Regions from separate parts of the Streptomyces sp. NPDC014801 genome, predicted to be linked through region 2. Evidence: predicted binding sites of a transcription regulator. Region 2 holds the regulator's gene; the other holds the start of a gene.
What was found. Region 2 encodes HrcA, which represses chaperone genes, less so after heat shock. Its sites were predicted from a motif close to TTNGCACTCNGNNNNNCNGAGTGCNAA; they were not measured.
Positions count from the first base shown of each region.

Region 1: groL (chaperonin GroEL) is a predicted target of HrcA. The motif match lies at 2,546-2,572, and genes of this name have one in related genera.

Region 1 is NZ_JBIBXG010000012.1:366,918-371,330, forward strand. It holds gene ACF1AL_RS29440 (NADH:flavin oxidoreductase) at 1-415, opposite strand, end outside; gene groL (chaperonin GroEL) at 765-2,387, opposite strand; gene ACF1AL_RS29450 (cold-shock protein) at 2,738-2,941, opposite strand; gene ACF1AL_RS29455 (MoaD/ThiS family protein) at 3,351-3,629, opposite strand; gene thrC (threonine synthase) at 3,626-4,413, opposite strand, start outside.
Region 2 is NZ_JBIBXG010000001.1:484,552-488,964, forward strand. It holds gene ACF1AL_RS02095 (DUF3097 domain-containing protein) at 1-529, opposite strand, end outside; gene ACF1AL_RS02100 (MBL fold metallo-hydrolase) at 572-1,300, opposite strand; gene hrcA (heat-inducible transcriptional repressor HrcA) at 1,454-2,470, shown strand; gene dnaJ (molecular chaperone DnaJ) at 2,471-3,607, shown strand; gene ACF1AL_RS02115 (nitronate monooxygenase) at 3,767-4,413, shown strand, end outside.

The sequences.
Region 1 (4,413 bases), on a different contig from region 2:
TGACCAGGCCGGAGGGGCCCATGGCCGGGGCGTCCGGGAAGGGCGGCTCGCCCTGCTTGCGGACCATGCCGATGTGCCACAGCTGCGGCACGATGGTGCCGCCCGCCGCGTGCACGGCCTCGGCGACCTTCGCCCAGCCCGCCAGCTGCTCCTCGCCGTGGAACCGCGGCACGCGGTCGCTCTGCCCGGCGGAGGCATGACCGACGTAGGTGCCCTCGGTGACGATCAGACCGACCCCGGCACCGGCCCGGCGGGCGTAGTACGACACCACGTCCTCACCGGGAACGCCGCCCGGCGAGAACATACGGGTCATCGGCGCCATGGCGATGCGGTTCGGGACGGTCAGGCCGTTGATGGTGACCGGGCGGGACAGCAGTGCGGCCGCGCGGGAGGCGGCGGGCTCGGTGAGGCTCATACGGGGGCTCCTCGGGTACCGGTAGGTATGTGCGCGCGCATTGTTGCAACAACTGAAGCAACTCTCCATGCCCGCCGCCACATTCCGCCCCGGCGCCCCCGCGCGCTGTGATCCCGGCCACGCCCGCGCCCCGGCGCGCATGCGTCCCCGGCACGCCCACGGACTCGGCACGTACGGATTCGGCACGCGTACGGACTCGGCACGCGTACGGACTCGGCCTGCGGACGATCCCGGCACCCCTACGGCCCCGGAAACGCCCGAGGGCGGCACCCCCTGCCACGAGACAGGGAGTGCCGCCCTCGGCGAAGGCCTTCGGGAAGGCCCGGAAGGACAGGTGATCCGCGAGGGATCAGAAGTCCATGTCACCGCCCGGCATGCCGCCGCCGGCCGGGGCAGCGGCCTTCTCCGGCTTGTCGGCGATGACGGCCTCGGTGGTGAGGAACAGCGCGGCGATCGACGCGGCGTTCTGCAGCGCGGAGCGCGTCACCTTGGCCGGGTCGATGATGCCCTCGGCGACCAGGTCGACGTACTCGCCGGTCGCGGCGTTCAGGCCGTGGCCCGGGGTCAGGTTGCGCACCTTCTCCACCACGACGCCGCCCTCGAGGCCGGCGTTCACGGCGATCTGCTTGAGCGGGGCCTCCAGCGCGAGCTTCACGGCCTGGGCGCCGGTCGCCTCGTCGCCGTCGAGCTCGAGCTTGTCGAAGACGTGGGTGGTCTGCAGCAGGGCCACGCCACCACCGGCGACGATGCCCTCCTCGACGGCCGCCTTGGCGTTGCGGACGGCGTCCTCGATGCGGTGCTTGCGCTCCTTGAGCTCCACCTCGGTGGCGGCACCGGCCTTGATGACCGCGACACCGCCGGCGAGCTTCGCCAGGCGCTCCTGCAGCTTCTCGCGGTCGTAGTCGGAGTCGCTGTTCTCGATCTCGGCGCGGATCTGGTTCACACGGCCCGCGACCTGGTCCGAGGAGCCGGCACCGTCGACGATGGTGGTCTCGTCCTTGGTGATGACGACCTTGCGGGCGCGGCCCAGGAGGTCCAGGGTCGCGTTCTCCAGCTTGAGGCCGACCTCCTCGGAGATGACCTCGCCGCCCGTGAGGATGGCGATGTCGCCGAGCATGGCCTTGCGGCGGTCGCCGAAGCCCGGAGCCTTGACGGCCACGGACTTGAAGGTGCCGCGGATCTTGTTGACGACCAGGGTCGACAGGGCCTCGCCCTCGACGTCCTCGGCGATGATCAGCAGCGGCTTGCCCGACTGCATGACCTTCTCCAGCAGCGGGAGCAGGTCCTTGACCGAGGAGATCTTGGAGTTGGCGATGAGGATGTACGGGTCCTCGAGCACCGCCTCCATGCGCTCCATGTCGGTCGCGAAGTAGGCGGAGATGTAGCCCTTGTCGAAGCGCATGCCCTCGGTGAGCTCGAGCTCCAGGCCGAAGGTGTTGCTCTCCTCGACGGTGATGACGCCTTCCTTGCCGACCTTGTCCATCGCCTCGGCGATCAGCTCGCCGATCTGGGTGTCGGCGGCGGAGATGGACGCGGTGGAGGCGATCTGCTCCTTGGTCTCGACGTCCTTCGCCTGCTCCAGCAGGGCGGCGGAGACGGCCTCGACGGCCTTCTCGATACCGCGCTTCAGGGCCATCGGGTTGGCGCCGGCGGCGACGTTGCGCAGGCCTTCCTTGACCAGGGCCTGGGCGAGCACGGTCGCGGTGGTCGTACCGTCACCGGCGACGTCGTCCGTCTTCTTGGCGACTTCCTTGACCAGCTCGGCGCCGATCTTCTCGTACGGGTCCTCGAGCTCGATCTCCTTGGCGATGGAGACACCATCGTTGGTGATCGTGGGCGCGCCCCACTTCTTCTCGAGGACGACGTTGCGGCCCTTGGGGCCGAGCGTCACCTTCACGGCGTCCGCGAGCTGGTTCATGCCGCGCTCGAGGCCGCGCCGCGCCTCCTCGTCGAACGCGATGATCTTGGCCATGTGAAGTGGTCCCTCCAGGACTGGGGGTGATTACTTCGGACCGCGCCCGCGCCCGCGACGGACGGCCCCGACCGGAAGGTTCCTTCCCCACCGGCCCTGGCCTCACCGACCCGGTCCTTACGTTGTCACTCTCACCTTCAGAGTGCTAACGCCAATGATTAGCACTCGGGCATGGTGAGTGCAAGCGCCTCCCGGGGGTCGGGCCGATGGATCAGCCCCCCGCGAACACCGGCGTACGGCGGCCGGGGCGGCCCGCGCGGACGGCCGGCGGGGCGCGGCGCGGGGCGGCCGGGCATGCGGAAGGGCCCGCACCCTGTGCGAGGTGCGGGCCCTTCGGCGTGAATGAACGTTCAGGCGGTGACGCGGACCATGTCGGCCTGCGGGCCCTTCTGGCCCTGCGAGATCTCGAACTCCACCCGCTGGCCCTCTTCCAGGGTGCGGTAGCCGTCCATCTGGATCGCGCTGTAGTGGACGAAGACGTCCGCACCACCGTCGACCGCGATGAAGCCGTACCCCTTCTCCGCGTTGAACCACTTGACGGTGCCCTGAGCCATGCCTAACTCCCCTATTACTGGCCCTTGCACAGATCCACACTTCGCGGATCCGGGTCAGACCTCGCCCCCCGATGGGTGGGGGCGTGCGCCGGAACGCGTCGACCGCGGCTGAATGTATCTGTCCAACTGCCCTCTGCAACAGGTCAGTCGGACGAGAATTCTGGACGGGACCGGTCCGGAATCTCACGTGAATTCGCCTGAATTCCGAGCAAGTCGGGCCGCACAAAGGGGGGCAAAAAAGACAAAAAACCCGCGTACTTTGGCTACTTCTTGTCGCCCGTGCAGCAGGTTCCTGAGATCGCACCCCGTTGATTCCGGGGCGCGTTCCCCAACTCTACCGCGTCTAATCACATGGAATTGCCCCCTCCGCTTCTCTCACGGAGGGGGCAATCGCGATGAACTCCGTGTGTCAGCAGCCGCCGGCGACCGCCGGGATGATCGACACGCCGGCGCCGTCCGGGGTGGGCGTGTCCAGGCCCTGCTCGAAGCGGACGTCGTCGTCGTTGACGTACACGTTGACGAACCGGCGCAGCTTGCCCTGGTCGTCCAGCACGCGGGCGGCGATGCCGGTGTGGTTCTTCTCCAGGTCGGCGATCACCTCGGCGAGGGTCGCGCCCTCGGCCTTCACCTCGGCCTGGCCGCCGGTGTAGGTGCGCAGGATGGTCGGGATACGAACGGTCACGCTCATGCGAGGCCAGCCTCTCGGAAGGAGTCCAGGGTCGGGCGGATGGTGGCGGTCAGGCCCGTGCCGGCCACCGCGTCCAGGGTCTTCAGGCCGTCGCCGGTGTTCAGGACGACCGTGGTCTTCGTGGGGTCCAGGAGACCGTTCTCGATCAGCTTGCGGGTCACTCCCACGGTCACCCCGCCGGCGGTCTCCGCGAAGATGCCCTCCGTGCGGGCCAGCAGCTTGATCGCGTCGACGACCTGCTCGTCGGTGACGTCCTCCACCGCGCCGCCGGTGCGGCGGGCGATGTCGAGGACGTACGGGCCGTCGGCCGGGTTGCCGATGGCGAGCGACTTGGCGATCGTGTTCGGCTTCTGCGGGCGGACCACGTCGTGCCCGGCCTTGAAGGCGGTGGACACCGGCGAGCAGCCCTCGGCCTGCGCGCCGAAGATCTTGTACGGCTTGTCCTCGACCAGGCCCAGCTTGATCAGCTCCTGCAGGCCCTTGTCGACCTTGGTGAGCTGCGAGCCGGAGGCGATCGGGATCACGATCTGGTCGGGCAGCCGCCAGCCGAGCTGCTCGCAGACCTCGTACGCCAGGGTCTTGGAGCCCTCGGCGTAGTAGGGGCGCAGGTTGACGTTGACGAAGCCCCAGCCCTCGCCGGCCGGGTCGCCGATCAGCTCCGAGCAGAAGCGGTTCACGTCGTCGTAGTTGCCCTCGATGCCGACGAGCTCGCCGCCGTAGATCGCGGCCATGACGACCTTGCCCTGCTCCAGGTCGTGCGGGATGAACACGCAGGAGCGGAAGC
Region 2 (4,413 bases):
TCCGCCACTCCTTGGTGCCCGGCACCAGATGGTCGACCAGGACGCCGAGCCGGGCGTCGGGACCCGGCGCGAAGGACTCCACGATCGCCGGGAGGTCGTCAACGCCCTCCAGGTACTCCACGACCACGCCCTCGATGCGCAGGTCGTCGCCCCAGACCTTCTCCACCAGCTCGGCGTCGTGCCGCCCCTCGACGTAGATCCGCCCGGCGCGGGCGACGCGGGCGCGGGCACCGGGCACGGCGACCGACCCGGAGGCGGTGCGGGCGGGCCGTACCGGAGCGGCCGAGGCGGGCCTCACCAGCGTCACCACGCGGCCCTCCAGCAGGAACCCGCGCGGCTGGAGCGGGAAGACGCGGTGCTTGCCGAAGCGGTCCTCCAGGGTGACCGTGCCGGCCTCGCAGCGGATCACCGCGCCGCAGAAGCCGCTGCCGGGCTCCTCCACCACCAGGCCCGGCTCGGCCGCCACCTCGGGCACCGGCGCCGGCTTCTTCTTCCAGGGCGGGGTCAGGTCGGGGGAGTACTGCCGCATTCGGATGACGATAGGAGAACCCCGCGGCGGAATGCGCCCGGATCAGCGCGACACGCCGAAGCGGCCGGCCAGCGCGTCCCGCTGCGCCCGCACGAACGCGGCGTCCACCACCGCTCCGTGACCGGGCACGTACAGCGCGTCCTCGCCGCCGAGCGCCAGCAGCCGGTCCAGCGCGTCCGGCCAGTGCGAGGGTACGGCGTCGGGGCCGGCCTGCGGCTCCCCGGACTCCTCGACGAGGTCGCCGCAGAAGACCACCTCCCGCTCGCCGGGGACGAGGACGACGAGGTCGTGGGCGGTGTGCCCGGGGCCCACGTTGGCCAGCAGCGCCTGGCGGCCGCCGCCGAGGTCCAGGGTCCACTCGCCGCTGACGAGATGACCGACCGTCACCGGCGCCGCCGCGGCCTCCTCCGCGAGCGCCGGGTCCAGTCCGTTCCTCACCGCGTCCGCCCGCAGCTCCTCCCGGCCGCGCGGGGTGAACGCCGAGTCGATGCCCACCGCGCCGAAGACGTCGGCGGCCCGGACCGAGGACGCGCCGAGGACGTGGTCGAAGTGGGGGTGGGTGAACGCGAGATGGGTCACACCGTGCCCGGTGAGCCGTTCGGCCTCGGCGCGCAGCCGGGCGCCCTCCGCGAGGCTCGACCCGGCGTCGATCATCAGCGCCGTACCGGCGCCGAGGACCAGCCCCGTCGTGCAGTCCCAGCCCGGCAGCCGGCACCGTCCCACCCCGGCCGCCAGCCGTTCCCACCCCAGGTCTTCCCAAGTAACCGTCATACCCCCGACGCTATCCGTACCGACCGGGCGGCAGGGCCGGCCTTGCCGGGGGCGTGCACCACCGCCGTACACTGGGGCGGGGACGTCTGGCACTCGCACGCGCAGAGTGCCAGGGCAGATGCCGAGGGGAACGACTTTCTGGAGGTGTGCGCGATGCTGAGTGAACGCAGGCTTCAGGTGCTGCGCGCCATCGTCCAGGACTACGTGGGCACCGAGGAGCCGGTCGGTTCCAAGGCGCTCACGGAGCGGCACAATCTCGGCGTCTCCCCGGCGACGGTCCGCAACGACATGGCGGCCCTGGAGGACGAGGGGTACATCGCGCAGCCGCACACCAGCGCGGGGCGCATCCCCACCGACAAGGGCTACCGGCTGTTCGTCGACAAGCTGGCCGGGGTCAAGCCGATGACCGCGCCCGAGCGGCGCGCCATCCAGAACTTCCTCAAGGGCGCCGTCGACCTCGACGACGTCGTCGCGCGGACCGTGCGGCTGCTCGCGCAGCTCACGCGGCAGGTCGCCGTCGTGCAGTACCCGTCGCTGACCCGCTCGACGGTGCGGCACGTGGAGCTGCTGTCGCTGGCGCCCGCCCGGGTGATGCTGGTGCTGATCACCGACACCGGCCGGGTCGAGCAGCGCATGGTGGACTGCCCGGCGCCGTTCGGCGAGACCTCGCTCGCGGACCTGCGGGCCCGGCTGAACAGCCGCGTCGCGGGCCGCAGGTTCACGGACGTGCCGAAGCTGGTGGAGGACCTGCCGGAGGCCTTCGAGGTCGAGGACCGCGGTACGGTCTCCACGGTCCTGTCCACCCTGCTGGAGACGCTCGTCGAGGAGAACGAGGAGCGGCTGATGATCGGCGGCACCGCCAATCTCACCCGGTTCTCGCACGACTTCCCCCTCACGATCCGGCCGGTGCTGGAGGCGCTGGAGGAGCAGGTCGTCCTCCTGAAGCTGCTCGGCGAGGCCAAGGATCCGGGCGTGACCGTCCGTATCGGTCATGAGAACGCCCACGAAGGACTCAACTCCACGTCCGTCGTGTCGGTCGGCTACGGTTCGGGCGGCGAGGCTGTCGCCAAGCTCGGCGTGGTCGGACCGACCCGCATGGACTACCCGGGAACGATGGGAGCGGTACGCGCAGTGGCACGGTACGTCGGACAGATCCTGGCGGAGTCGTAGGTGGCCACGGACTACTACGCCGTACTCGGCGTGCGCCGCGACGCGTCGCAGGATGAGATCAAGAAGGCGTTCAGGCGGCTCGCGCGCGAGCTGCACCCTGACGTCAACCCCGATCCGAAGACGCAGGAGCGGTTCAAGGAGATCAACGCCGCCTACGAGGTGCTGTCGGACCCGCAGAAGAAGCAGGTCTACGACCTCGGCGGCGACCCGCTCTCGCAGTCCGGCGGCGCCGGCGCGGGCGGCTTCGGCGCGGGCGGCTTCGGGAACTTCTCCGACATCATGGACGCGTTCTTCGGTACGGCGTCGCAGCGCGGGCCGCGCTCGCGCACCCGCCGGGGCCAGGACGCGATGATCCGGGTGGAGGTCGAGCTCGACGAGGCGGCCTTCGGCACCACGAAGGACATCCAGGTCGAGACGGCGATCGTCTGCGCCACCTGTTCGGGTGAGGGCGCCGCGCCGGGCACCTCCGCGCAGACCTGTGACATGTGCCGCGGCCGTGGTGAGGTCTCGCAGGTCACCCGGTCCTTCCTGGGCCAGGTCATGACCTCGCGGCCGTGCCCGCAGTGCCAGGGCTTCGGGACGATCGTGCCGAACCCGTGCCCGGAGTGCGCGGGCGACGGCCGGGTCCGCTCGCGGCGCACGCTGACCGTGAAGATCCCGGCCGGTGTCGACAACGGCACCCGCATCCAGCTCGCCGGCGAGGGCGAGGTCGGGCCCGGTGGCGGTCCCGCCGGTGACCTGTACGTCGAGATCCACGAGCTGCCGCACGCGGTGTTCCAGCGGCGCGGCGACGACCTGCACTGCACGGTGACCATCCCGATGACGGCGGCGGCCCTCGGCACCAAGGTGCCGCTGGAGACGCTGGACGGCATGGAGGAGGTCGACATCCGGCCCGGCACGCAGTCCGGCCAGTCGATCCCGCTCCACAACCGCGGCGTCACGCATCTGCGCGGCGGCGGCCGGGGCGACCTCATCGTGCACGTCGAGGTGCAGACCCCGACCAAGCTCGACCCCGAGCAGGAACGCCTCCTGCGCGAACTGGCGAAACTGCGCGGCGAGGAACGCCCGACCGGCCAGTTCCAGCCGGGCCAGCAGGGCCTGTTCTCGCGGCTGAAGGACGCCTTCAACGGGCGGTGAGGTGCGGGCCGCGGGGCGGGTGCCGGGCGGCGGTGGGCCGGGGTGGAGGACGCCTTCGGCCCGCCGGGCGCGGGTGGGGGTGAGCCACCCATTCCGGTGGCCTATGCCAACAGGACGGGTGGATTCTGACTTGTCCGGGGGACGTGACACCATGCCGTCATGTCCACCGCGCTGACCGGTCTTTTCCCCCACCCGATCGTGCAGGCACCCATGGCGGGCGGCGTCTCCGTGCCGCCTCTCGCGGCCGCCGTCTGCGAGGCGGGCGGCCTCGGGTTCCTCGCCGCCGGATACAAGACCGCCGACGGGATGTACCAGGAGATCAAGCAGCTGCGGAGCCTGACGAGCCGCCCCTTCGGCGTCAACCTCTTCATGCCGCAGCCGGAGTACGCGGAGTCCGGCGCCGTCGAGGTCTACGCGCACCAGCTGGCCGGCGAGGCCACCTGGTACGACACCGAGCTCGGCGACCCCGACAGCGGGCGCGACGACGGCTATGACACCAAGCTCGCCGTGCTGCGCGACGACCCCGTGCCGGTGGTCTCCTTCCACTTCGGCGTGCCGAGCCGTGAGGTCGTCGACTCCCTGCACCGCGTCGGCACGTTCGTGCTCGTCACGGCCACGACCGCGGAGGAGGCGGTGGCCGTGGAGCGCTCCGGCGCCGACGCGGTGATCGCCCAGGGCGTGGAGGCCGGCGGTCACCAGGGCACGCACCGGGACGTGCCGGAGAACGACGGGTCCGGCGTCGGGCTGCTGTCGCTGGTCGCGCAGGTCCGCGAGAGCGTGTCGATCCCGGTGGTGGCCGCGGGCGG